DNA from 4 places in the Pseudoalteromonas sp. M58 genome. Region 2 is predicted to be linked to each of the others. Evidence: predicted binding sites of a transcription regulator. Region 2 holds the regulator's gene; each other region holds the start of a gene.
What was found. Region 2 encodes sigma-54, which starts transcription at its own class of promoters, with help from an activator protein. Its sites were predicted from a motif close to GTTGGCACGNNNNTNGNNT; they were not measured.
Positions count from the first base shown of each region.

Region 1: a site for sigma-54 is predicted at 2,994-3,012, ahead of flgJ (flagellar assembly peptidoglycan hydrolase FlgJ). Genes of this name have one in related genera too.
Region 3: a site for sigma-54 is predicted at 4,958-4,976, ahead of AAGD16_RS00080 (EF-hand domain-containing protein). Genes of this name have one in related genera too.
Region 4: a site for sigma-54 is predicted at 2,052-2,070, ahead of AAGD16_RS00310 (YggN family protein). Genes of this name have one in related genera too.

Region 1 covers NZ_CP152390.1:2,432,342-2,439,604, forward strand. The annotation lists gene flgK (flagellar hook-associated protein FlgK) at 1-1,959, opposite strand, end outside; gene flgJ (flagellar assembly peptidoglycan hydrolase FlgJ) at 1,961-2,956, opposite strand; gene AAGD16_RS11295 (flagellar basal body P-ring protein FlgI) at 3,211-4,305, opposite strand; gene flgH (flagellar basal body L-ring protein FlgH) at 4,318-5,001, opposite strand; gene flgG (flagellar basal-body rod protein FlgG) at 5,016-5,804, opposite strand; gene AAGD16_RS11310 (flagellar basal body rod protein FlgF) at 5,826-6,569, opposite strand; gene flgE (flagellar hook protein FlgE) at 6,703-7,263, opposite strand, start outside.
Region 2 covers NZ_CP152390.1:426,530-433,792, reverse strand. The annotation lists gene AAGD16_RS02005 (calcium/sodium antiporter) at 52-1,020, shown strand; gene AAGD16_RS02000 (KpsF/GutQ family sugar-phosphate isomerase) at 1,024-1,995, shown strand; gene kdsC (3-deoxy-manno-octulosonate-8-phosphatase KdsC) at 1,996-2,547, shown strand; gene lptC (LPS export ABC transporter periplasmic protein LptC) at 2,544-3,098, shown strand; gene lptA (lipopolysaccharide transport periplasmic protein LptA) at 3,088-3,627, shown strand; gene lptB (LPS export ABC transporter ATP-binding protein) at 3,624-4,349, shown strand; gene AAGD16_RS01975 (RNA polymerase factor sigma-54) at 4,419-5,918, shown strand; gene hpf (ribosome hibernation promoting factor) at 5,945-6,232, shown strand; gene ptsN (PTS IIA-like nitrogen regulatory protein PtsN) at 6,237-6,689, shown strand; gene rapZ (RNase adapter RapZ) at 6,709-7,263, shown strand, end outside.
Region 3 covers NZ_CP152390.1:15,684-22,946, forward strand. The annotation lists gene AAGD16_RS00055 (transglycosylase SLT domain-containing protein) at 1-160, shown strand, start outside; gene pepQ (Xaa-Pro dipeptidase) at 278-1,600, shown strand; gene AAGD16_RS00065 (YigZ family protein) at 1,698-2,312, shown strand; gene AAGD16_RS00070 (TrkH family potassium uptake protein) at 2,406-3,857, shown strand; gene AAGD16_RS00075 (flagellar brake protein) at 3,882-4,544, shown strand; gene AAGD16_RS00080 (EF-hand domain-containing protein) at 5,059-5,271, shown strand; gene AAGD16_RS00085 (EF-hand domain-containing protein) at 5,342-5,554, shown strand; gene AAGD16_RS00090 (EF-hand domain-containing protein) at 5,693-5,905, shown strand; gene AAGD16_RS00095 (EF-hand domain-containing protein) at 5,970-6,185, shown strand; gene trkA (Trk system potassium transporter TrkA) at 6,271-7,263, opposite strand, start outside.
Region 4 covers NZ_CP152390.1:59,314-66,576, forward strand. The annotation lists tRNA gene AAGD16_RS00300 (tRNA-Ser) at 2-92, opposite strand; gene AAGD16_RS00305 (hypothetical protein) at 319-459, opposite strand; gene AAGD16_RS00310 (YggN family protein) at 1,220-2,014, opposite strand; gene AAGD16_RS00315 (PA3496 family putative envelope integrity protein) at 2,402-2,587, shown strand; gene AAGD16_RS00320 (glutathione peroxidase) at 2,706-3,197, opposite strand; gene AAGD16_RS00325 (AzlD domain-containing protein) at 3,291-3,590, opposite strand; gene AAGD16_RS00330 (AzlC family ABC transporter permease) at 3,587-4,291, opposite strand; gene AAGD16_RS00335 (cytochrome b/b6 domain-containing protein) at 4,397-5,053, shown strand; gene AAGD16_RS00340 (cytochrome c) at 5,105-5,557, opposite strand; gene AAGD16_RS00345 (S8 family serine peptidase) at 5,779-7,263, shown strand, end outside.

The sequences.
Region 1 (7,263 bases), 1.3 Mb from region 2:
CAGTACTTGAGCCGATGCAGCATAAGATTGCTGAAAACGCAGCAAATTAGCTGCCTCTTCATCTAAATTTACGCCGGATAACGATTCATACCAGGCTTCTGATTGCTGTGCTAAAGCATCAAATGCCGCCCCGTTGGTTTTTGCTTGACTGGTTACTACACCAACATCGGTTACTAATCCAGCATAGGCCTGGTTCAAGGTTTTATGATTATCGGCTGAGGCACTTGCTACCACATTTTGACGTACTAAGTCGCTATTTTGTAAGTCAGCGAGTTTTTGACCATTACGGTTATCATCAAAACCGCCTTCATTAAATTCTAAATTAAAGGTATCACCTGTAGCCGGTACCCCTTCAATATTAAAGTCAAAACCATAGCCATCATAAGGAGGCCCCGCTTGCGCCAAAATATTGTTAGCAGGCGGTGTAACCGTAAACGTGGTTGTACCATTACCATCAGTAAGTTGATATTCGTTAGCATTAGCAGTTTTAACAATGTTAATAGGACCATTTGCTAAGCCTAAAGGGTTTGTAAAACTGCCGGTAGTTACATCGCTCACATCACCCGGTGAAATAGTCCCAGTGCCTGTATTATCAAGCCCGTCTGCTGTTCTAATTGGAGAGGCCAATGCAATGTCTTCTCCCCGACCTGTTGTCAGCGATATATTGCCTGCCGCGACACTATTAAGTTTTACCTGAAATTGGTCACCGGCATTACCGGCTCCGGTTACGTTTAGCTCTAAACCAAACGACTCCCCGCTGGTGATTGCCGCAGAGTCAATAATGCCACTCGGTGGAATAACAGCTAACGATGCACTGCCTAAAGGCTCGCCTTTATTATCTATTGGCTGAATACTTACTTCGTTAGGGTTCCCCGTATAGGTGATCACAAAATCACTCGCTGGTAGTTCACTGCCTTTACCAGCTTCAACGGTTGCTGACATATTAGCTGTTCCGGTATTTGCTTGATAAACAAAAGCACTGACCGTTGGGATATCAAAAATATCGCCTCCAAGCTCACCGTTTGCATCCATTCCTAAACGGTTTTGCTGATTAAACGAATCAGCAAGCGCAATGCCCATCTGACCTATTTGATTTTGTGCAGGCACCAAAATATCGTCTCTAAATGCCAATAAGCCACCAATTTTACCTTTGAGTTTAGTGGGATCTATTTCTAGTGGAACGGCTTGGCCACCATTTACATCTAAGCGTAACTCTTTAAAATTGGCATCGGGATCGCCACTAATCGAAAATAAGTTAAATGAACCATTTTGCATAACAACCGCTTCACCTGTGCCCATAAATACTTGTTTTTCACCATTAGGGCCATCGAGTGTTTCTATATCAATTAGTTTTGATAAATCACGTATTGCTTTATCACGCTCATTGTAAGCTGAGCTAGCATCTGCTTCGTTTTTAGTGCCATGAACACCCGCAATTTCTTGATTTAACGAACTAATACTTTCGATTAACGTATTCGCCTCTTCAGAAAATATTTCTAATTGCTCATTAACCACTGCTTTTTGCTCTGAAACAATACCTGCAAGCCGGTCCATTTGATCAATCAGATTTTGCGCATCACTCATCACTAATGAACGAGCAACCGTAGATGAAGGTTGGTTAAGTGCTTCTTGTACGTTGTTAAACATCGAGTTGATACTAGTTGATAAGCTGTTTGATTTTTCTGAAAAAATTTGATCAACCCGACTCGCCTCGCTAACAAATTGATCAAAAAAGCTTTTATTTGAGGTATCTCGGTTTAATTGCTTTTGTGCAAACTCATTTAATAACCGGTACGTTTGACCGCGGCCCACCTGATTATCAATCATAGTAGTAAATTCAGTGCGCTCTCGTACATACCCTTCAGTATTAACGTTTGCGATGTTTTTACTTGTCGTTTGCAATAACTCAGAGTTTGCTCTTATTCCTGAATTAGCAATGTTTAATAAATTAAACGACATGTTACTCTACTCCTTGGCGGATAACGCTTGTGGCGATATTCTTTAACTCGTTACTGTTAAGCACTCTTTTTATTTTGTCTGCATAGTTAGGGTCGGTTGCATAACCGGCTTGCTGTAAAGAGTCTAAAAATTTGTGCGGTTTTGCTGTATTGTTTAATGCATCTTGATAGCGAGGGTTCTGCGTTAAAAAATCCACAAAATCATTCACGCTATCTTTTATTGAGTCATACGCTCTAAAGCTTGCTTGCTTTTTAACTGCAGCGCCTTGCTCAAACTCTAAAGTGACCTTACTGGCTTTTTCGCCCTGCCAACTTTTATCTGACTTTATATTGAATAAATTATTTGAGCTATTGCCATCACCTTTACTGATAATATGTTTACCCCAACCAGTCTCTAATGCTGCTTGCGCAACCATAACCGCCGGATTTAAACCAATTTTCTTAGCCGCTGTTTTTGCATGCTCCCACACTGTACTTACAAATTCCTCAGCATTTTCAAATGTGCCAGACGCTATGTTTTGTTCGCTTTTTTCAGTTGAATCAACGAGCGGCACTTTTTCAGTGACCTTTTGGTTTTCTTGATGAGGTAAGGTGCTACCCGCACGTTGGTCACTAAAGAAATCTGACGTTGTACGAAGAACAGAGCCTGGCATAAAGTTTTTTCCATCTGGCGATAGTTGCTGCACAATTAAATCTGCAAGACCTAAAGAGCCATTTGATGAAAGCTCTGTAGCCATCTGTTGGTCGTGCATTTCTTCAAAAAACTTCACGCCACTTGCATTAAATGGGCTTTCTTTGTCTTCAAAAGCCTCATTGGCTTTACGCATACTTTTAAGTAGCATTTGGGTGAAGATAGCTTCAAATTGTGCCGCCGCTTTTTTTAACGCCGCTTTAGATGCATCGGTTGATGCATCACCGCTGTTTAAAGCATCTCGACGCAAAGAGTCTAAGTTGCCTAAATCAAAAAAGTTTTGTTTATCTAGATGATTTGTTTCCATCAGCTTTTTGACACAATAATTAATAATACTTAATGCCATGCAATAATTGAGCCAAGCGAAGTGAAAGGTTCTAGGTTCTAGGTTCTAGGTTCTAGGTTCTAGGCAGAGATTAAACTAAGTGAGAGACGCGAGGTAAACTCGCTACTACTTATTGTGTAGGGTTAAATTCAGTGTTTATTGCTGTGGTAGCAGCGGCTTTATGCCGCGTCTTTTTTAGGTTAAATGTTAAAGACCCTAAATAGGGTCTTATAAAACTAAATTACAACAAGCTGACCATTAATGGCGCCGGCTTCTTTAAGTGCTTCAAGAATAGCCATCAAATCACCTGGAGCAGCGCCAACTTCATTAATTGCGCGAACTAAATCATCAAGACTCACACCTGGGTCAAATACAAAAGCACGTGAATCATCCTGATTAACGTCAATAATACTTTGCTGGGTAACCACTGTTTCACCCTCTGCTAGAGGATTTGGCTGCGCCACATTTTGTTGCTCAGCAATGGTCACAGTAAGGCCACCATGGGTGATAGCAGCAGGTTGTAATTTAACATTTTTGCCAATAACTATAGTGCCGGTACGCGAGTTAACAATTATTTTAGCCGAAGTATCCGCAGGCTTAAACTCTAAGTTTTCAAGAGTTGATAAATACGATACGCGCTGTGAAGCATCTCGTGGAGCAACTACCCGAATAGAGGCGGCATCGAGTGCTTGTGCGCTATTTGGGCCGATTAAATCATTAATGGTTTTCTCTAAACGTTTTGCGGTTGTAAAGTCCGGACGATTTAAATTAAAGGTTATATAATCGTTTTGCATAAATGGGCTTTTAACGGCACGTTCAACAGTGGCACCGTTTGGCACGCGCCCTACGGTTGGCGTATTAATAACGACTCGGCTGCCATCTAGGCCTTCAGCACCTAAGCCACCAACAATTAAGCTGCCTTGTGCAATAGCGTATACATTGCCATCAACCCCTTTTAAAAATGTTTGTAATAACGTACCGCCACGCAAACTTCCCGCACTACCAATTGATGAAACGGTAATATCGATGGTTTGCCCTGGTTTTCTAAATGGGGGAAGTTCTGCATGAACCGCGACTGCGGCAACATTTTTAATTTTTGGCTTTAGGCTTGTTGGTAACGTAATACCAAAACTATTAAGCATACCTTTGAAGCTTTGCTCGGTAAAACGGCTTTGCTCACCGGTACCAGGTAAACCAACAACCAACCCATAGCCCACTAATTGGTTTGAGCGCACCCCTTCAACCATAGACACATCTTTAATTCGCTCAGCACTGGCAGTTAATTGCCAGCCTAGTAGCACCATAAAACAAAAAACTTTAAAACCATTCATGTTGAATGTCCTCTAAAAGGGAAACAATGAGCTACTAAAGAAACGCGTTAACCAACCCGGGCTTTGTGCCTCTTGAGTTTGACCCTTACCTGAATACTGAATACGCGCATTCGCAATACGATTAGACTCAACGGTATTATCAGCATTAACATCTTGTGGACGCACTAACCCCTCTAAGCGAATAAATTCTTCACCGGTATTTAGCGTTAGCCATTTTTCACCGCGAATCACTAAATTACCATTTGGTAATACTCGCATCACGTTAACCGAAATATCGCCAACTAGGCTGTTTGATTGATTTGATTTTGAGTCACCTTTAAACGACGCATCACTACCAACCCCAAATTGAATACTATCGCCACCAATATTAACCGGTAAACCACCTAAACCAATAACAGGATCGAGGCTAGCATCTGTTTGTTTATCTGTTTCTGTTTTAGCCGCTTTTGTGGCTTGGGTTGACTCTTGCAATTTAACCGTAATGATATCGCCTGTTCTAAGTGCTTTCTTATCGGCATATAAGTCATTCGATAACTGAGTACTGAATAAAGAGCCAGTTGCTACCACTGGCTCCATATTAGGCTCAGGATACATAGGTGCATAGTAGGGATCGTCCTGCACTACTTCATTATTTTGTGTAGATACACAACCGCTTAACAGTAAAGTCCCTACTGCAAATAACATGATATTACGCATACAATCCCCCAAGACTATAATTGTTGATTGATGTAGCTCATCATTTCATCAACCGCTGAAATTACCTTTGAGTTCATTTCGTAAACTCGCTGAGTTTCAATCAAATTAACCAACTCTTCGGTCACATTTACATTTGATGTTTCAAGTGAACCTTGAATAATTGTACCTAAGCCCTCAACCCCCGGGTTACCTTGAACAGGTGCACCACTTACTGCAGTTTCGGTATAAAGGTTTTGCCCTATAGGCTCAAGGCCCGACGGATTGATAAAATCACTAATAGTAATTTGACCAATAACCACGTTTTCGGCTTGACCTTTAATGCGAACTGACACTTCACCATCTTGAGATACGGTGATTGACTGTGCATCATCAGGCACATTCATTTCAGGCTGAACAACGTAACCGGCACCCGAAGTTACAACTCGCCCCTCACCGTCGGTGGTAAACTGGCCGTTACGCGAATAGGCAATATTGCCATCAGGCTGTAAAACCTCAAAAAATCCAGGACCAGAAATCATCCAATCTAATGAATTTTCAGTGGTGAGCATGTTACCTTGGGAAAAGTTTTTCTGATTAGCGACCACTTTCGTACCCGCGCCCAGCATTAAGCCCGACGGCATTTCGGTGTCTTGCGATGAGCGACCGCCTGGTTGATTAATATTTTGATAGAGTAAGTCTTCAAAAATAGCGCGGCTTTTTTTGTAACCCACTGTACTGGCATTCGCTAAGTTATTTGATATAACCGATATATCTGTTTGTTGAGCGTCAAGCCCTGTTTTACTTATCCATAATGCTGGATTCATAATAATATCCTCACGTTATAGTTAAACGATGCGCATCAGCTGTTCTTGACGTTCGTCAATCTCTTCAGCTGTTTTCATCAGTTTTACTTGTAATTCAAATTGGCGTTGATGACTGATCATATCGACCATTTCATGCACAGGATTTACATTCGATTTTTCTAATGTGCCACCTAATACTTGTACATTGGCTGATGTTTCGACTATTTGGCCTGATTTAGCTCTAAATAAGCCATCGTTCCCCTTCTCGAGTGTAGCGTTGTTTGCATCAACTACTTTTAGCCGATCAACTTCTTCTAAAAAGTTAGCCGGTGCACCTTGAGGGCGAACTTGAATAGTGCCATCTTTGCTAAATTCAATTTTTTCAATCGGTACAGGTAATATGACTGGCCCACCTTCGCCAATAACTTGACGACCGTCGCTGGTAGTCAACATTCCTTCAGCCGTTATATTTAACGAACCCACTTTTGTATAGGCTTCATTACCGGAGGCATCCTGAACACTCAGCCATGCATTATCACTCATAGCAATATCAAGGCTGCGACCTGTTTCGACAACACCGCCCGATGTCATGTTAGATCCTGGGCGCTCCTGCATAGCAAAAACACGAGTCGGCAAACCTTCACCGAAAGCCTGCATTGACCGTGCTTGCGCAAAATCAGATTTAAACCCAGTGGTATTCGCATTTGCCAAATTATTGGCTTTAAGAGCAAGCCCTTGCATGCTTTGTTTAGCGCCAGATGCCGCTATGTAGACCATTTTATCCATAACATCGACTCATTAAGAAATCTATGTATGAGTAAATGCAATATAAGTGCCAAATTAAATTTAAGTGTGAATAAGATTTTAGGAGAGGAATAAAAAAGGCTGCACTAAGCAGCCTTAGTAAATCAAAATATGATTATCTGATCTGAAGGATGTTCTGTTGAATAGTTGAGTTAACCTCAAGCGCACGAGAGTTTGCTTGGAAGTTACGCTGCGCACTAATCAAATCAACCAGCTCATTGGTTAAGTTTACGTTAGACTGCTCAAGAGCTGACGAATTAATGTTGCCTAGTGTGCCTGAACCTGGCTCACCCGCAATTGGTTCCCCCGAGGTCAAACTTTTTTTCCATGAAGTGTCACCTACTTGCTGCAAACCTTGTGAGTTTGAAAAGCGCACCATGGCAACTTGACCTAAGTAAGTTGAATCACCATTACTGTAAGATGCAACAACTTTTCCATCTGTACCAATATCAATACCCGCTAAGCGACCTACTGTCGCACCATCTTGCTCTAGTGCTTTCACCTCAAAGCGACTCGCATATTGAGTAGGCGTTCTATTTGCAGTACCGGCCTCATCGCGCCAATTAATCGCAATATCATCAAATTGGGCGCCATTAGATAAAATACCCGATAAATTAGCTCCGGTTAAATTAACATCAGTAAAGGTTGGACCAACATTTGGAGCACCATTAGTCGT
Region 2 (7,263 bases):
GCTTTTGTTACTATTCGCGCTATCTGAATTTACATTAATTGGCTTATCACAATGGTTACCTCGTTTGTCATTTTAATTCTTGGTTTTGCGGCTCTCGTATGGAGTGCAGACAGGTTTGTTTATGGTGCAGCAGCACTGGCTAAAAACTTTGGCGTGCCAACGCTAATTGTAGGTTTAACCGTGGTAGCTATGGGCTCTTCAGCGCCTGAAATGATGGTATCGGCTTCAGCAGCTTTGGCAAATAAAACCGATACTGCCGTGGGTAATGCAGTTGGTTCAAACATCACTAACATCTTATTAGTTTTAGGTATTACCGCCCTTTTAAGACCCTTATCAGTATCTTCAAGTACGTTAAAACGTGAAATTCCACTGGTACTACTGGTCTCCATTGCAACTTGGTATATTTTTTCAGATAACTATTTTTCATTTTTTGAAGGTGCAGCCTTATTATCTGGCTTTGTTGTTTTTATTGGCGGACTTATTTTTGTCTCACTGCGAGCTAAAAACCAAGACGATCCGTTTGTGAGCGAAGCCTGTGACGAAGTACCTGACAACGTACCAACCAAAAAAGCTGTTTTTTGGCTGGTAGTGGGTATGATTTTACTGCCGGTTAGTTCACACTTTTTAGTTGGCTCAGCCGTTGATATCGCAAAATATTTTGGCTTAAGTGACTTAGTGATTGGTTTGACCATTATTGCTATAGGCACCAGCTTACCTGAACTTGCAGCTTCAATTGCAGGTGTACTTAAAAATGAAGATGACTTAGCGCTGGGTAACATAGTTGGTTCGAATATTTTTAATATTTTAGCGGTATTACCGCTGGCAGGATTAATTAATCCATCGGTTATCGATACTTCGGTTGCTAACCGTGATGTTATTATTATGATTGGCGCAACCTTGGCGCTAATTGCTATGTCATTGAACTTTAGAGGTCAAAGACGTATCAATAGAATAGAAGGTGGCTTGCTCATCGTCGCATTTATGATTTACCAAGGTTATATTTTTAGTCAAGTAGGATAGCCCATGTCAACGCTAAACTTTATTCAACAAGGGTTACGTGTTCTAGAGATTGAACGCCAAGCACTCAGCGATATTACACAATACGTTAATGAAAGCTTTAACCAAGCCTGTCAATTAATGTTTGACTGCTCAGGTCGTATTATTGTTATTGGCATGGGTAAATCAGGCCATATTGGTAACAAAATAGCCGCCACTCTTGCCAGTACCGGCAGCCCCGCATTTTTTGTTCACCCGGGTGAAGCAAGCCATGGTGATTTAGGAATGATCACAGCAAATGACGTGGTTATCCTCATTTCAAACTCTGGTGAAACCAGCGAAGTACTTAATATTATTCCAGTATTAAAGCGCATTGGTGCCAAAATGATTGCCATGACAGGCAACCAAGGCTCAACCATGGCAACATTGGCAAATGTGCATGTGTGTATTAAAGTTGAACAAGAAGCCTGCTCATTGGGCTTAGCACCTACTGCAAGTACCACTGCCACACTCGCTATGGGTGATGCCATGGCGGTGGCATTATTAGAAGCACGCGGCTTTACTGCTGATGATTTTGCACTATCGCACCCTGGTGGTAGCTTAGGCAAGCGATTACTCTTAACTCTTAAAGATGTTATGCACAGTGGTGCTGATACACCTATCATTAACGAGACGCAAACGATTAAAGATGCCTTAATTGAAATGTCGGCCAAAGGACTCGGCATGACCGCTATTGTTGATAGTGACCAGCAATTATCAGGCCTGTTTACCGATGGCGATTTACGCCGTATTTTAGAGCAACGTATTGACATTCATAGCACTGAAATTAATGTTGTGATGACCAAGTCGTGTACTACAGCCACCCAAGAGATGCTCGCGGCTGAAGCGTTAAATATTATGGAACAAAAACGTATTAATGGTTTAATTGTAATTAATGAGCATAATCAACCGATTGGCGCACTAAATATGCAAGACTTACTTAAAGCGGGAGTGCTATAAATGCAATTTGAAGATCTCTATCAACCGCTAAGTGATGATGCAAAGGCGCGCGCAAAAAAAGTAAAGCTATTAATTTGTGATATTGATGGTGTATTTTCTGATGGCCGTATTTACCTTGGAAACCAAGGTGAAGAACTCAAAGCATTTAACACCAAAGACGGATTTGGTATCAAAGCCCTGATTAACAGCGGTTTTGAAGTCGCCGTAATCACTGGGCGCCATTCTCATATAGTGCAGCAACGTATGAGCAGTTTAACCGTACAACATATATATCAAGGCCAAGAAGACAAGCTTATAGCCTATCAAGAATTAAAACAAAAATTAGCGCTTAGCGATGAGCAAATTGCTTATATAGGTGATGATGGCCCAGACATGCCAGTAATGGAGCAAGTCGGTTTTGCGGTTGCCGTAAACGATGCTCATCCACTTATTAAACGTTTATCACATTATGTAACCCAACTGCCCGGCGGTTTTGGTGCGGTAAGAGAGCTGACAGACTTACTTATGCTCGAAAATAACAAGCCACTAACTAGCCAAGGAACGAGTTCATGAATGTAGCGCGCATTATACTGAGCGTTTTATTCATAAGCTGTATGGTTTGGCTCTGGTATCCTTATTTTACTAAGGTTGATATTACTGCAAGCGAAGAAACACAAGTTATTGCTAAGCCTGATTATACCGCTATTGAGCTAAAACAAACGGCTTATAATGAACAAGGTAAAGTGAGCCATAAGGTAACTGCGGTAAAAATGGAGTTGTATCAACAACTCGGTTTTACCTTTTTTGAAAAGCCTATATTCACTTTATACAACGAGCAGCAAACATGGCGTATTAACGCCGATGAAGCCACCCTCTACGACGACCGTCAACTGGTGTTAGAGGGTAATGTAACCGCTCAAAACTTAGTAGATAACGCCATGATCGATACGATCAACGCCCAGACCATCAATGTTGATATAAAACTATTAACCATGCAATCACAGCAGCCTGTCGTTATTACAGGACCTAATTTAAAAATCACAGGTAAAGGCCTTGAGGCCGATTTAAAAACCGAGGTGATTAAACTTATTAACCATACGCGAACCCTATATTATGACCAATAACCTATTTAAAATTTTAATTTTTCCCTCACTATTAATTGCTTTTAACAGTAATGGCGCTGAACCTGCTGAAGCCCCCGCTGCTAATCAAATTTCAATTAGTGCAGATAAGCAAGAAGGTCAATTAAAAGAAAACGTAGGCATTTTTGAGAAAAATGTTGAAATTATTCATGGTAATCGCCGTATCACAGCTGACCGTTTAGAAGTGCATAAACGCGATGAGCTAGGCGATAACAAACAGTTATTAATTGCCACAGGCAGCCCTGCATATTTTGAAGAAACCCAAGCTGATGGCACCATAATGAGCGCCAGTGCTAATGAAGTGCGTTACGATGTGTCGCTGCGTTTTTTAACCTTAATCGGCGATGCAAGCATTGCTCAAGCAGGTCAACAAATAACAGCTAAAAGTATCACTTACGATATCGAGCAGCAGTTAATTAGCGCAGAAAAAGACGAAAACTCAACAGACCGTGTACACACTATTTTAGTGCCTGTTGAAAATAAAAAAGAAGATGATAAAGGCCAACCATGAGCACATTAAAAGCAGAGCTATTAGCTAAAAGCTATAAAGGTCGTGAAGTTGTAAAAAACGTTGGCCTAGAGGTTGAAGCTGGCAGTATTGTGGGGTTACTTGGCCCTAATGGTGCAGGTAAAACCACCACCTTTTATATGATTGTAGGCCTTGTCCCTAGCGATAAAGGCAAAATATCAATTGATGATAAAGATATTACTTTATTACCGATGCACAGCCGAGCGCGTTTAGGGATTGGTTATTTACCGCAAGAGTCGTCTATTTTTAGAAAGCTGACTGTTTATCAAAACTTAATGGCTATCTTAGAAACACGTAAAGAATTAAATAAACAACAACGCGAAGATACCTTAAATAATTTACTTGATGAATTTAGCATTCAGCATATCCGCGATAGTCAAGGTATGGCTTTATCAGGTGGTGAACGTCGCCGCGTTGAAATTGCTCGCGCGTTAGCAGCAAACCCTAAATTTATCCTTTTAGACGAACCCTTTGCGGGGGTTGATCCTATCTCAGTATTAGATATTAAAAAGATTATAGAGCATCTTAAAAACCGAGGAATTGGCGTACTTATCACAGATCACAACGTACGCGAAACTCTTGATGTTTGTGAAAAAGCCTACATAGTTTCTCATGGAGAGTTAATTGCATCAGGCACTCCAGAATATGTATTAAACGATAAAACAGTACGCGATGTTTATTTAGGCGAGCAGTTCAAGCTCTAATATGTGTGTTATTACACTAAGCATCTGCTAATATTAATTATAATAATTTAAAAGGATTGTTAGAGATACATGAGGCAATCATTACAGCTGCGCATGGGCCAGCAACTTACAATGACTCCACAGTTGCAACAAGCAATTCGCTTATTGCAACTCAGTACATTGGATCTCCAGCAAGAAATTCAAGAAGCGCTCGATAGCAACCCCTTGCTTGAAGTTGAAGAACACGATTACAGCGAAGACACTGCAGGTAAAAACGAACAAAAAGCCGATAACGATGACATAACGCTAAGTGCCTCAGCTGACGATAAACCTAGCGAGTATGAGCAAGATAGCGGCGAAGCAATGACCAAAGACACTATTAGCGATGATATGGCTATGGATGTTACTTGGGATGAATATATGAGCGCTGCGCCTGCCTCTTCATCGGGCCCAATGCCAGAAGATGAATCTATTTATCAAGGCTCTTCGACTGAAACGCTGCATGAGTATTTAATGTGGCAACTTCAACTGACGCCGTTTAGTCCTACCGATGAAGCGATAGCTATTGCAATTGTAGAAGCTGTAGACGACTCAGGGATTCTAACCCTTAGCTGTGAAGAAATATTAGAAAGCTTTAACCAAGAAAACGACGGCGAAGATGAAGTTGAACTTGACGAAATAGAAGCGGTACTAAAGCGTATTCAACTATTTGATCCAGTGGGAATAGCCGCGCGTAGTTTACAAGAGTGCTTGTGTATTCAGCTAAATCAATTTGATAAAGACACACCTTTTTTAAACGAAACAAAAATGATCTTAACCGATCATATTGATTTACTTGCTGCACGTGACTATCGCACGTTAATGAAAAAAACAAAGCTTAAAGAAGATGAGCTAAAAGAAATCATGACGTTGATTCATACGCTCAGCCCAAAACCGGCAGACACTATTGTCAGAGAAGAGTCTGAATACGTTATTCCTGATGTGTCGGTTAAAAAAGTTAAAGGTCGTTGGGTAGTTGAATTAAACCCAGATAGCATGCCTAAGATCAGAGTAAATAGCCAATATGCAGCTATGTCGCGTACGGTTAAATCAAGTGGTGATAGCCAGTTTATTCGCTCGCACTTACAAGAGGCTAAATGGTTTATAAAAAGCTTAGAAAGTAGAAATGACACGCTACTTAAAGTAACCAACTGTATTGTGCAGCAGCAACAGGCCTTTTTTGAACACGGTCCTGAGGCTATGAAGCCTATGGTGCTTAACGATGTGGCTGAAATGGTGGAAATGCATGAGTCGACTATATCGCGTGTTACTACGCAAAAATACATGCATACACCACGTGGCATTTTTGAGCTTAAATATTTCTTTTCAAGCCATGTAAGTACTGAAAATGGTGGCGAATGTTCATCAACAGCAATACGTGCATTAATTAAAAAATTAATCGCTGCAGAAAACTCAGCTAAACCATTGAGTGATAGTAAAATTGCAGATATATTGGCAGAGCAAGGAATTAAAGTAGCGAGGAGAACCATTGCAAAATATCGCGAATCTCTAGCTATTCCCCCGTCTAATCAACGTAAAAGTTTGATTTAAGGCGTACAACAAAGAGGAAAATGTTTATGCAACTGAATTTAACTGGTCGCCATGTAGATATTACCGACTCGCTTAGAGACTACGTAAATAGTAAATTTTCGAAGTTACAGAGGCACACTGATCACATAACGAATGTGCACGTTATTCTCGATGTAGAAAAACTAAACCAAAAAGCTGAAGCAACCGTTCATGTTAGTGGCGCTGAGATTTTTGCCTCTACTGAGCATCAAGATATGTATGCCGCTATAGACTCGCTCATTGACAAGCTAGATCGTCAAGTAATTAAACACAAAGAGAAACTTGCTCGACACTAACACTATGAAACTAAGCTCACTTATCTGTCAGGACTGCAGTAAAGCTGCGGTCCTTTTTAATAGTAAAAAAAGAATTTTAGAATTTATCAGTGAATTGGCTCACAATAAGCTGCCCTATTTAACACAACAAGATATTCTTAATGCATTAACTGCAAGAGAAAAGCTAGGAAGTACAGGCATTGGTCGAGGCATTGCTATTCCACATGGTCGCATGAGTGGTGCTCAAGAGCCCCTAGCTTTGATTTTAGTGAGCGAAACAGCTATTAATTTTGATGCGATTGATAACCGACCGGTTGACATTTTTGTCGCGTTAATTGTTCCCGATGGCGATAATCAGCAGCATTTGAAGACGCTAGCCACGATTGCTGATAAGCTCAATGATAAAGAATTTTGTAAACAGTTACGCGCCGCCAAATCGGATAGCGAACTGTATCAGGTTATCGTCAGTCAATCGTAGTAATAAAGAAAGGTGATAAATGGAATTAATAATTATAAGCGGTCGTTCAGGGTCAGGTAAATCTGTGGCGTTACGCGTTGTGGAAGACTTAGGTTATTATTGTGTAGACAATATTCCTCTTAATTTATTACCATCATTAGTGCGCAGTGTTTCCGACAGTTATAATAAAATTGCCGTGAGTGTTGATGTACGTAACCTACCTAAAGAGCAACAGCAGTTTAATGAAATCATTGAATATTTACCTGGTTTTACTAAACCAACGGTATTTTATTTAGACAGTGACGATCAAACATTAATAAAACGTTTTTCAGAAACGCGACGTCTCCACCCTTTATCTATTGATTCTTTGCCGCTTGATTTAGCCATAAAAAAAGAAAAACAACTACTTGATGTATTGATTAACCGTGCTGATTATATGATTGATACCACAGATTTAAGTGTGCATCAGCTTGCTGAGTCTATTCGTGAAAAAATACTCGGAAAAAAAGATAAACAACTGATCATTACCTTTGAGTCATTTGGTTTTAAACACGGCATCCCTAAAGAAGCAGATTACGTATTTGATGCCCGCTTT
Region 3 (7,263 bases), 410 kb from region 2:
AGAAGCAATGCCGGCTGAGCTATGGGTTGAACTTATTCCTTACAGAGAAACCCGAGATTATGTAAAAAATGTATTTGCTTATCGGCAGGTTTATCATACTCGCCTTGGTCGGGAGGGAAACCTTCTAGCCCCCATATTAGAAATGACGATGGGCGGATAGTAAAAATAAATCTACAACCACAGAGGGATATTTACACAGTAAGTATCCCTCTTTTTTGAGCGCTTTGTGTATAAGTGGTAGACTCAAAGCAAGTTAAATTTAACAGATGGGTTTATTATGGAAAAATTAGCCGTTTTATACGCCGAACATATTGCAACATTGCAGCAGCGTACACGTACTATTTGTGAGCAAGAAGGGTTAGAAGGATTAGTCATTCATTCAGGCCAAGCTAAGCGCCAATTTTTAGATGATATGTATTACCCGTTTAAAGTTAACCCTCATTTTAAAGCGTGGCTACCGGTTATTGATAATCCACATTGCTGGATTGTGGTAAATGGTAGCGATAAGCCAAAACTTATTTTTTATCGCCCAATTGATTTTTGGCATAAAGTACCTGATGAGCCAAGAGATTTTTGGGCAGAATACTTCGATATTGAATTGTTATTACAACCCGATCAGGTTGAAAAGCTACTACCTTACGATAAAGCTAAATTTGCCTACATTGGTGAATACCTCGAAGTAGCACAAGCACTTGGCTTTAGTATTATGAACCCTGAGCCAGTACTTAACTATATTCATTACCACCGTGCTTATAAAACGCAATATGAACTTGAATGTTTACGTAATGCGAATCGTATTGCGGTTGATGGCCATAAAGCAGCGCGTGATGCGTTTTTTAATGGTGGTAGCGAGTTTGATATTCAGCAAGCTTACTTAATGGCAACGCGCCAAAGTGAAAACGAAATGCCATATGGCAATATTGTGGCACTTAACGAAAACTGCGCTATTTTGCACTACACCCATTTTGAGCCAAAAGCACCACAAACGCATAATTCATTTTTAATTGATGCGGGCGCTAATTTTAATGGTTACGCTGCGGATATTACCCGTACCTACGACTTTAAAAAGCAGGGTGAGTTTGCTGACTTAGTTAACGCTATGACAGCGCATCAAATTGAGTTAGGAAAAAGCTTAAAGCCAGGTTTACTGTATGGCGATCTGCATATTGATTGTCATAACCGTATTGCTCAGCTATTAAGTGATTTTGATATTGTTAAACTACCTGCAGCCGAAATTGTTGAGCGTCAAATTACCTCAACTTTCTTCCCGCATGGCTTAGGGCATCATTTAGGTGCACAGGTTCACGATGTGGGTGGTTTTATGCGTGATGAAACAGGGGCACATCAAGCGCCACCAGAGGGTCATCCATTCTTGCGCTGTACTCGCTTAATTGAGAAAAACCAAGTATTTACTATTGAGCCAGGTTTGTACTTTATTGACTCTTTATTAGGTGATTTAGCACAAACAGACAATAAGCAGTTTATTAACTGGGAAAAGGTCGAGGCGTTTAAACCTTTTGGCGGTATTCGTATCGAGGACAATATTATTGTTCACGAAGATAGCCTAGAAAATATGACGCGTAATTTATTACTCGACTAAATCCTTATAAAGACGAGTTAGCCAATACGCGCTAAAATAAACGGATACAAAGGGGCCTTTTGGCCCCATTTTTTTAATTAAAGCCTAAGTAAGTGCTATGTCTGAATATAAATACCCAGCCGAAGCTGTATTTCATCAAGAAGAAATTAAAAAAAGTACCTTTATCGTTCATATAGGTCACACGCCCGATCTAAATGCTGCGAAAGCCTTTATTAAAAATATTGAAGAAAAATATAGTGATGCACGTCACAATTGTTGGGCACATGTTGCAGGTAACCCAGGGGGCAGCCATGTTTATGGTTTTTCTGATGACGGGGAGCCCAATGGCACCGCCGGTAAACCCATGCTCAATGTGCTAGTGGGCTCAGGCTTAGGTGAAGTGACCGCTGTGGTAACACGTTACTTTGGAGGTATAAAGCTCGGTACGGGTGGGCTGGTGCGTGCTTATGGTGGTTCACTCAATAATGCCTTAGCAAAACTACAAACCGTGGTGAAAGTGCCGAGCGCTGAGCTGGTGGGCTTTAGTGAATACAGTATGCAAGGGGCGATAGAGCAACATTTAAAAACGAACTTTCAGGTACTTAATATTGAAAAACAGTTTACTGCAAATATTGAGTGGACTATTACCATTGATAGTCGCCAAGCGCAGCAAGCCATCAAAGATATTTTTGATTTAAGCCACGGCGCAGTTGAGTTAACAATCAAAGAGTAATAGTCTTACATTCATCCCATTTAATGATTAAACATTAAATTTCGAGTCATACAGTAGTTATTTTAATTTACTAATAAAAAAGCGATACGCTCAATGCAATTTCGTACCATCATAAAAATTCTTGGCCAATTGGTTGCGCTATTCAGTATTACTATGGTGCCACCAGCGCTAGTGTCTTTAATTTATAAAGATGGTGGAGGGGTGCCGTTTGTTTTAGCCTTTATATTCAGTGTTGTTATTGGCTTAATGGCTTATTACCCAAATAGGCATGAGCATGGCGATTTAAAAGCCCGCGAAGGCTTTTTAATCGTGGTTTTGTTTTGGCTAGTACTAGGCGCGTTTGCCTCCTTACCGCTGGTATTTTTACAAGAACCCAACCTCTCTTTAGCCGATGCCGTGTTTGAAGCTTTTTCTGGCTTAACCACAACAGGGGCTACCGTGCTGACCGGTATAGAGTATCTGCCTAAATCGGTCTTGTTTTATCGCCAACAATTACAGTGGTTTGGTGGTATGGGGATCATTGTATTAGCGGTAGCAATCCTGCCAATGCTTGGCGTAGGTGGTATGCAGTTGTATCGGGCTGAGATTCCAGGCCCCGTTAAAGATTCCAAAATGACCCCGCGTATAGCCGACACCGCTAAACACCTTTGGTATATTTATGTGTCTATTACCCTTGCATGTACTTTGGCGTATTGGAGCGCTGGCATGAATTGGTTTGATGCAATTTGCCATGCTTTTTCTACGGTGGCTATTGGTGGTTTTTCTACTTATGACGCTTCAATGGGGCATTTTGATAGCCCAGTAATTAACTTTATTTGTGTGTTCTTTTTAATTATCGCAGCCATTAACTTTTCTCTGCATTATGCTGCTGTAGCGAGTCGTAATATTAGTGTCTACATTCGTGACCCTGAATTCAAAGTGTTTCTATGTATTCAGCTCGCGCTGGTGGTGATTTGTTTCACGGTACTTTCATCTCACGATGTTTATGCCAATGGCGATGAAACCCTCGATCAGGCATTGTTTCAAGCTGTATCTATAAGCAGCACCGCAGGATTTGCCACAGATAACTTTTCTGCTTGGCCTTTGTTTTTACCTATTTTATTAATATTCTCTAGTTTTATTGGTGGCTGTGCTGGTTCAACTGGTGGCGGTATGAAAGTAGTGCGCGTGTTTTTACTTTATCTACAAGGGGTGCGAGAGCTAAACCGCTTAGTGCATCCTCGAGCTATATACTCTATAAAGTTAGGACGAAAGGCGCTACCAGATAAAGTAGTTGAAGCGGTATGGGGTTTTTTCTCGGCTTATGCACTAGTCTTTATTATTATTATGTTAGCGTTAATGGGCACCGGGTTAGACAATATAACGGCATTCTCAGCAACGGCAGCGTGTTTAAATAACCTTGGGCCTGGTTTAGGTGATGTTGCTTCTCATTATGGCGCTATTACCGATACTGCAAAATGGATATTAACCGTGGCAATGGTATTTGGTCGTTTAGAGATATTTACCTTACTTGTGCTATTTACCCCAACATTTTGGCGTGGATAACGTTATAAATATCAGGAAGGAAATATGCGAAAAACCAATTTGGAAAAGTTAAACCAAATCGTCACGGGTGGCATAGTTGATTTAGAAATCCTCACCCCCACGAGTAGCCGACGCGTAAAAACAGAGTTTATAGGCTTATTAGAAAATAAGTTTATTATTTTAAATTACCCCAATGCAAAACGGCTCCCCATGGCAAGTGATTATTTACGCGATGGTGTGATGGTGGTGGTAAGAGCGCTTATAGAGGGCAGTGGTGGGCATGTTTTAGCGTTTCGTCAGCAGCTTATGTCTGTAGCATCTCACCCGGCGAAGTTATTGTTTATCGACTATCCTTCACAAGTACAGCTATTTGAACTGCGCTCGCAAGCGCGTATACCGACGCTGTTTCCAGCCAAGTTAAAATTATCGGATGATCGCCCTTCCTTTGAAGGCGTTATAAAAGATATTTCGTTAACGGGTGTTATGTTTGATATTAAAACAACCCAAGAAATCGACGACATTAAAGATATGCGTTGCATCGTAGTGTTTGATGAAGATACAAAGCACGAAGGGCAAATATGCAGTGTGAAAAAACATGCTAAGGGCATATATTGCGGAATTCGATTATTTGCCAGTGAAGAGCAAATGAAAGCCCTGATGGGGGATCACTTCATTGACCCTAATGCACTTGAAGTTGAAATTGTATAAGACCTGTTATCTTTCGACGCTGAACATTTTACAATTCTAAAATATCAACAAGCTCTAACATTTTCGCTCTTTTGCAACAAATAGCCATGTTTTGTTGTTATTTTTAAAAGCCATTTCAAATTTATTTTATAAATTCATTAAAAACAATTAGTTAAACATGTTTTTTTATTCTAATTTTTTTGTTTATAACAAAATTAAACTCAACTCACCTTCCTTTTTGTTTATTTAATCCTCTTTTTTAGCGATTGCTCATCGACTGTGTGGGGTTTTCCTTAAAGTCAACTCTTTGATTTTTATTGTTTTAATTTTATTGCCTTATCTACTGTTGCTAAAAAGCAACAAAATAACGAGTTAAATAGCGCCATTTTCAGCTAGTTGCTGGTTAATTTATTGAAAATTATGGTTTTTATATTTTTGGCATCGAAGTTGTAATAGTCAGGCTGTATTGAACGAAACGTGATTTAAAGTAAAACACTTAATCGCATAAAACATAAACTTTGAAGGAAGATAGATTATGAAAAGCATTAATAAAACTTTAGCACTTATCGCATTAGCTTCATCATCAGCCGCTTTTGCAGCAAGCGACTTTGACACGCTAGACGTTGACGGCAACGGCGCAATCAGTCAAAGCGAAGCATCGGTTGATGCAAAATTAATGAGCATGTTTTCAGAGCTTGATACTGACCAAAACGGTGAGTTATCAAAACAAGAGTTCTCTAAAGCATAACCCTAAGCTATTAAAGTTTTGGGAGTTAAAAGCTCCCCGATTATTTAAACGATTTTAAGGAATACTCATTATGAAAACATTACACAAAACATTTGCACTTATCGCTCTTGCTTCTTCATCAGCTGCCTTTGCAGCGAGCGACTTTGACACACTAGATACCGACGGTAACGGCGCTATTAGCCAAAGCGAAGCATCGGTTGATGCAAAATTAATGAGCATGTTCTCAGAGCTTGATACTGACCAAAACGGTGAGCTATCAAAAGAAGAATTTTCGAAAGCATAAGACAAGGCTAAGTATATTCTGAGTTGCCAAAGACAACCTAAATAGGCAAGGAAGCCTATGAAAGAGAATAACAAGGACCGTGATAGCCAGACACAATTTTTTGATAGACCATTGCATTACATTTTGAAGGATTAAATTATGAAAACATTACATAAAACATTCGCACTTATCGCTCTTGCTTCTTCATCAGCTGCTTTTGCAGCAAGCGACTTTGACATGCTTGATACTGATGGTAACGGTGCTATTAGTCAAAGCGAAGCCGCTGTAAACGCTGATTTAACGGCCGCATTTACTGAGCTTGATACCGACGGTAATGGTGAGCTTTCTAAAGCTGAGTTTGCAAACTTTTAATTTTTGACTTTTTTCATTGCACAGGGATCTCAGAGAAGGATTTCCCTCTTATAGGAGACTTATTATGAAAGCATTAAACACAACACTTGCGATTTTAGTATTAGCGTCATCATCAGCAGCTTATGCAGCGGTAGATTTTGCCTCTTTTGATAGTAATGGCGATGGTGTAATTAGCCAGCAGGAAGCCGCCGCTAATAAACAACTAATGAACATTTTTGATGATTTAGATACCGACGGAAATGGTGAACTTTCTAAAGAAGAGTTTGCAAGAGTACAATAAGTATTAACTCATCATACTCCACTAAAGCCGCTTAATAGTCAGCGGCTTTTTTGTGTTTGTTGATTACTTAACTCAAGCAGTTTAATTATAGAAAAATAGCGCTAACTTGGAATAACTTTTCAACCACGTTAATGTGCTTTTTATCAATTAAGAACATGATTACATGATCGCCTGACAAAATAATTGTATCGTCATGAGCAATCAGTACATCGTCATTTCGCACAATTGCACCTATTGTGGTACCTGCAGGCAATTTAATATCGGCAATTGCGCGACCTACCACTTTAGAGGTATTTTCATCACCATGGGCAACGGCTTCTATGGCTTCTGCAGCCCCTTTACGCAACGAGTACACGTTTACAATGTCGCCACGGCGCACGTGAGTCAGCAACGCAGAAATAGTCGCTTGTTGTGGTGAAATCGCAATATCAATTTCGCCGCCCTGTACTAAATCAACGTAAGCACCTCGTTGAATAAGCACCATGGTTTTTTGTGCCCCCATGCGTTTTGCGAGCATAGCCGACATTATATTTACTTCATCGTCGTTGGTAACGGCAATAAACACATCAACCTGTTCAATGTGTTCTTCAGAGAGCAGCTCCTGATCGGATGCATCACCACAAAATACCACGGTGTTGTCGAGCATTTCAGAAAGCTGTTCGGCACGCTCTTTACTTCGCTCTAGTAACTTAACGCTGTGGTTTCTTTCCAGTGAACGGGCTAGGCCTGCACCAATATTACCGCCACCGGCAATCATGATTTTTTTATACGAGCGTTCCAGCTTTTGTAGCTCGTTCATTACCGCACGAATGTGTTTGGTTGCGGCAATAAAAAATACTTCATCGTCGGCTTCTATTACGGTGGTGCCTAACGGTTTTATCGCTTTACCTTGGCGGTAAATAGCGGCTACCCGAGTTTCAACATTAGGAATATGCTGCTTAAGTGTAGATAGGGCATAGCCTACCAATAAGCCGCCATAGTAGGCTTTTACAGCCACTAAAGAGAGCATGCCATCGGCAAATTGCAGTACTTGTAATGCGCCAGGGTAGTCTATTAGGCGGCGAATATACTTAGTAAC
Region 4 (7,263 bases), 370 kb from region 2:
GTGGTGGAGAGATAGGGATTTGAACCCTAGAGGGGCTATAAACCCCTGCCGGTTTTCAAGACCGGTGCATTCGACCACTCTGCCATCTCTCCACGTCGTGATGCAGGATAATACTTAGGTGAGTTGCCTGTGTAAATAGCAAAAAGATCGTTTGATTAAAAAGTGAGCGTAAATGCGGTTTTTTTTGTAAATTATGAAAATTAAAGATGATTTTTAGCTATGAGGAGGGAGCTGGCAGCAAACAGATGGAGCTAAAGAAGAAACTTCATTTAGTGGTTGGGTGTTTGCTGCAACAATACAAAAATCATGGTTGGGTGATTATTTGTATTGAATTGCACCGCCAAGTGCTAATTTTTTTCCGTAACGGTTAAGTTTAGCTAACATTCTCGCTTTGCGATTAGTTGGTTTAACTGCAACGTGAGTTGTGGCTGTTTGGTTTAATGTATTAATTGGGTTCATTGTATTCGCTCCAAGGTTGTGTCTGTTGAAAACGTGTGCATTTTGCCCGTAGGTTGGTTAAAAATAAAGCGATAAAAATTGCTGGTGAAGTATTAGTTTTTTTAATCCGAAATCGCTTTATTAATTTGTCGTTCAACTACTGGTTTATTATTTTTTGTATAATTATTCATGTGGGCTCATTGCTATGTCGCTTTTATATGGGGTCTTTTCGGTTTTTTTTGAGTTTAAACTGTTTATAAAAAGAGTTTTTTGAATATTTATTCAGATTAAATTATTTTGTATTGGTTGGGCTTAACTTTACTTTGTTCAAAGATTTAACATGTTATTTATAGGTGGTTAATTATTTATCAGATAAGAGCAGTAAATAAACGATAAAAATAGTGTTGCGAGGTTTTTAAATTATAAAAAAAGTGCCTAGGTTACTAGGCACTTTGGAGTTAGTTGCGTTTTAAAACGCTTCTAACTGGGGAACGTACCATCTCATGAATATAAATCTAAAAAGATGGGTTTAATTATGTTTGCAATTTGGGCTTACAATCATCAGCTCGGACGGCATTCTAAGTGATCTAGAGCGAAGTGAAGATTATACTTTGGTTTGTATTTTACTATGAAGCCACAAAATGCCTCTGCACAGCAAGAGCAGATCCGCTCAACAGTCTATTATTTGAGTTAAATGGGACTGGTGGGGGTAAAAAACGCAAAATGCGGCATAGCTTAAAAGCAAATGCCGCAAAGGGAGATTAATTAAAATGCTGAGCAGTTAGTGCTGTTTTATAGTAAATAACTCATAGCCTTTTAATGCAGGCACTTGCGCAGCAAGTTGAGTTTCTTGTTGTGCGATTTCAACAAAGTCACCACACAGTGTATTTGCACGCTGTTCAAGTTTTTTTGCATGGAGCTCTACTTTTTCTTCTATTTGTGCGCCCATATTTTCCATGCGCTCTTCAAAGGCTTGCATGTCGCCACCTGAACCCATTAGCTCAGAGCCTAATGCTACTAAAATACTGCCCATTGATTGCATTACGGCCGACTCAACGGCAGTTTCTATTTGTTGTTCAAACTGCTGTTCAAAGTTTTCACCAAACTGAGTGAAGCTTTGCTGGCCCATGACAAATGTACCTTGTTGGTAAAAGGTACCCTCTACTTCTTGTTGAATATCGTCCATTAAGGTAGCAATGTTATCGAGGCCATCAATATTAAATGCATTGGCGACTTCTTCTAATGCAACGCCCGCAATTTTAACGCCATCAAGTGCAATGTTGGCTACTTCAGGTAATTGCGCACGTAAATTATCTGTGTAGTTGGTCAGTGCTTGGCGCTGAGCGCTATTTAATGCTACTTGCTCGCCATTGATCGACAACTCACCTTGAGTGGTAAAAGTCATACGTTGATTGTTGGCTTTAAAAATTTCTAATTCACTTGGCTTTATACGTACATCGTTTTTAAACTCAACTTTACATTCGTCGTTACTAAATGTAATTGAAGAGCTGTTATCGTTATGAGCCATGGCGACGGGGGCGCACATAATTGCGCTAACTAATATTAATTCTTTCATGTTTATTCTCTGTTTTTTGCTGATGATAATTAACTTATAACAAGTTTGGTGCCAATAGTTTTTAGTGTTTAAAAACAGTGGCTTGTGATTTTTAAGGTGCTTTGAAGTTGAAAGTAAAGTCATTGAAAAAGCTAAAATTTGGTCAAAATAACCAATAATCAAATGCTAATAAATAAAATTTATCGATACGATAAAAAACTCTCACTTTCCACAATTCAAATTTAGCGCTATTTATTCACAATACTGACACAGAGACTATTTAGGATAGCGATGTGGCTTTATTTTGACGTAAATTTGTACAATGAATTTGCGTTGAACATTTTAATTTCACCAATTATCGCGATACAAGAATCCGTAATTGGTCTCAAACACTTTATGGAGTGGGTTGTGGGTAAGACATTTAGTTACGATGCGCTAGATGATGATTTTGTTGAAGACGAATACGAAATGGTCGGGCGTAATCAACACGACAAGAAAAAGCAAAAGGTGAAAAGAAAGTTAGAGGATTACCTTGAGCAAAAACGCTTGCGTAAAAACCTAGGTGAAGATGACTTAAACGATTATATTGATTAGGTTGTCGCTAGTACAAATCAGTGCCGACATATTAGCTTTTAACTGCTACTTAGGTAGTATTTAAAGCTCTGTGGGTTGGTAATAAAGAGGCTTTATGCCTCTTTATAATTTTTAAGCCTCAAACTTTAGCTGCGAGCAATGCTTTTTCAATTACTTTTTCTAGTTTTTCAGGTTTAGTAAAGGGCGCGTAGCGCTTAATCGGTGAGCCATCTGCATTAATCAAAAACTTTGTGAAGTTCCACTTAATTTTTCGTGTCAAAAACCCCGGCAATACAGATTTTAAATAGCGAAAAACCGAATGTGTATGCTGACCATTAACGTTCACTTTTTCTGCGATTAAAAAACTAACTCCGTAATTGATTAAACAACCTTGCGCTATTTGATTCGCGTCTCCAGGTTCTTGCTGGCCAAATTGGTTACACGGGAAACCTATAATGACTAAACCTTGGCTGGCATACTTTTCGTGTAATGCTTGCAATGACTCGTATTGATAGGTGAATCCACACTCACTTGCGGTATTTACTATTAACACAACTTTACCTACAAACTCTTTAAAATCGATAGGTTGGCCTTGCAGGCTAGTAGCACTTAGTTGATGAAATGGGTGCATATTATTAAGCTATTATTTGTTTATTTGGCATAGTCTAACCTTTGCTTGGTGATTAACAAAGTCGAAATAGTGAACACTGCTATGGCGTTACTGTTAATTTAAAATCAAAAATAACCCCATACCAGCAAGTGTGGTTAGGTAAATATTATGTGTTTTGTAAGCAACTATAATGGCTACAATCGCTGCGCTTAAATAAGGGTTTTGCCAATTTAGATTAATGCCACCATCATTTATAAATACAATCGGCACCCAAATCGCTGTTAGAACCGCAGGTGCACTGAAGCTCAAAAACTGCTGCATTTTAGGCCCTACTTTAAATGGTAGCGCGCGGTGTAAGAATAAATAACGGGTAAAAAAGGTAATACATGCCATAAGTAAAATAGTCGTCATCATGATTTAGCGTCCTTATTTTTTACTATTCTAGTTACAGCGTAACCTGCACTCATTGCTAATAGTGCTGAGCATACTAACCACAGCTCAAAGCCTGTGCTTTTTAATAAAGTAGCACAGATCCCTGCAACAATGACCGTGACAAGAGTGGCTAAATTTTTAACTCCTGGGATAACCAAAGCAATAAAGGTTGCAGCAATCGCAAAGTCGAGTCCTAAATTGGTTAGATCAGGGAGCATAGTGCCGGCTACAATACCGATAAGTGTCCAAATATTCCAAGCAATGTAAAAGCTAAAGCCTGCGCTGAGCGCGTAAATTAGGCGCGTTTGAGTCTGGTAGGCGCGAGGGTGATGCGAAAAAGCAAATAGTTCATCAGTTAAGACAAAGCTGACTGGAAGGCGCCAACGCATGGGTTGCTCAATCACTTTGTGACGAACCGCCAAGCCATATAAAAAATGGCGAGAGCTAATAATAAACGTGGTAAATAAAATGGTTAATAGAGGGGTATTACCAGCAATGAGCTCAATTGCAACCAGCTGCGCCGAGCCTGCAAATACCAGTAGCGACATGGCTTGAGTTTCAAAAGGGGTAAAGCCATTTTGTATTGCCAACGAGCCACATAAAATCCCCCAAGGAATAACGGCTAAACATAATGGCAGCATATCTAAAAAGCCTTTTAGTATCGGTTTTTTAATGGACTGCATGTGTTTTACTCTGCGCACTGGTAGAAAGACTCATTAGGATACCTTAATATTAAGATGCTAAAATAGTTAGCGTTTTAGATGATACTGTTTTTTAGGGAAGGTGCAATGTTCAAGGTAAAAGTGTGGGATGGCTTTTTAAGAAGCTTTCATTGGTTATTAGTATTGAGTATTGCTGCGCTTTATTTTAGTGCTGAAGAGGGCATGATAGAGCTACATTTTGTGGTTGGCTTTTTTACTTTAGCGCTTATCTCAACGCGGATTATATGGGGTCTTATAGGCAGTAAAACGGCAAGAATATCGGCATTACTGCATTCTCCTAAGTCGGTGCTTGCTTCTTTTAGTGGCAAAAAAATAAATGATGTGGGCCATTCTGCACCAGGTAGTTATATGGTGTTATTATTTTTTATACTGATTATTACGCAACTGGTTAGTGGTTTAATGAGCAGTGATGGCATTTTAACTGATGGCCCGTTAGCGCAGTATGTATCGAGTGATACGATTGATTTTGCCAACTGGCTGCACCATATCAATTTTGATATTTTATTTTATGCGATTATTTTGCATGTTGTGGCTATTATTGCTTACAAAATTAAAGGCAAGCCTTTAGTAAAAGCAATGATCACCGGCAATAAAGCACTGCCAACACAAAGCTCAGAGCCTGAGACAAAGTCACCATGGATTGCATGGTTTTTATTGTTACTATTACTGATTTTATTAATGAGTACTTGGGGAAGTGAGCCTTTAAGTTATCTGCTTAGTTAAAAAAATGGCGCTAATACAGCGCCATTTTTATTGTTTAATACACAGAATTTATTAGTCTTTGAATTGCTTATGGCAATCTTTACAGCCTTTAGCCCATGCACCAAATGCTTTACCAATGACCGCTTTGTCACCTGTTTGAGCTGCTACAGCAAGTTCATCAGCATATTGCTGAAACGCTGTCGCTTTTTTCATAAAAGTATCGTTTTCAGACCATACCGCAGGAAGTGCTGATGTATCGCCTTTTTCAGTGCCTGCGTAAAAGGCCTCCCAAGGCATTTTAGATAATGCCGCCGCGTTATTTGCACGCTGTTTGAATTGCTCTGCATCAAAAGGAATTTTACCCTTAAGCATGGCACCCATATCGCCTATTTGAACTGAAATCATAGAAAATGCAGCTTGGCGATACTCAATTGCATCACTCGGCTCTTTAAATGCAGAATTTGCAGATACACTAAGTGCGCATGTAGATAGTAATGCCCCGATAAATACTTGCTTCAATTTCACTTTACTCTACTCCTTTGAGGGTTCTTTAATTATCTTTGTATATTAGCTTAGGCTTTAGTTCAAGGGAAAGCATAGATTATTACTTTGATATTATTAACGGGATTTTAATCGGGCTGATATTATTTTACGGTTTATTGTGAATGTTTGTAAATGCAGTGTTGCTGCTTGTTGTTTGATTGTGTACATTCAGGTGTCATAAAAATAACCAATGAAGAGCATTTATGAAAAATAATATTTTTAAGCTGTCAGCGTTGTCTGCAGCGATAGTAATTTCGCTATCAGGGTGTGGTGGAAGCGATAATGATAATAACAATACAGTTCCAGTTGTTACTGATGTAGCACCAAAAGCGAGTGATGTTGTCGTTACTGATTTAAAACAATGGGTTCCAGTTACTGCAGACTTTAAAGCAAGTGATAATGATGGTGACGCACTTACTTTTAGTTTTACTGAAAATGGCGAGGCAATTACCGCGCAAGATGGTGTCTTTAAGTTTAGCCATGGTATGTTAACAGTAGAGGGTACTTCGTTTACATATGTGCCTGTTTCTGGTGAAGATGCGGTTATTGATTACACAGTAACTGCAAACGGTAAAACGGCCTCTGCGAAAATTAATATCTCAGGAATTATTGGAGATCCTCTTGCAAATCAGCAGTGGCACCTAAACAATACAGGTCAGAAAGCTTACTCGCTTAGTGATGAGATGAAACAAGGCTTAATTGATTTGTACGTTAGTTTATTTGGCGATACAGAAGAAGAAGCACAAGCCGATGTCAACGCTAGCTTTGCTCAATCAGAAGCGACAGAGCTTGTAGCTGGTGAAGATATGAATGTTGTTGATGCTTATGCTCAAGGTGTTACTGGGGCAGGTGCAACGGCAGTTGTGATCGATTCGGGTATGGAAATCCGCCATGAAGATTTAATCGATAATGTATTACCAAACCGCTCTTTAAACCTAAATGCTGATGCGACTGACCGTACAGATCCTACTAGTATGTCAAACAGTGGTGATCATGGTACAAGTGTTGCTGGTTTGATTGCTGCAAAAGGTTGGAATGGTAAAGGTGGCCGTGGCGTTGCTCCTGATGCTGGTTTAATTGGTATGAATTATCTTGGTGGTGCTAAAATCCCACAAACTGAGTTAATGGTGCATGGTTTCCCTGGAAGCGGCATTAGCACAACAGAAAATATTTCTGCGTTTAACCGTAGTTATGGCATAACTTTCCCAACATTTATTGCATATTCAGAATTAGATGAAGCTATTGAGTCATACCCAAACCTAAACCTGCGAGATGGTAAGGGGGCACTTAATATGAAATCGAGTGGTAACTCTTTTGTTGATGGCGGTGATGAAGGCTCACTATGTGAAGATAATGGAGCTAATGACTTAGGTTTAACGTGTTATAACGGTGCGTTTGAGCCAAGCCAAGGCCATCCTTACTATCTAAGTGTTGCTGCTGTAAATGCAAATGGTAAGCACACTAGCTACTCAACAGCAGGTGCTAACTTAATGGTTTCAGCGCCAGCTGGTGAATATGGTCGTTGGGCACCTGCAATGGTAACAACGGATCAGATGACATGTATCAACGGTTACTCAGGCTTTAATAGTGGTGCTGTTGCAAGCTTTACTCAGAGATATGGAGAAGAGTTTGCCATAAGCCAGTTCCCATTTAACTATCCTGGTAATGAAGATAACGCAAGTTGTAAC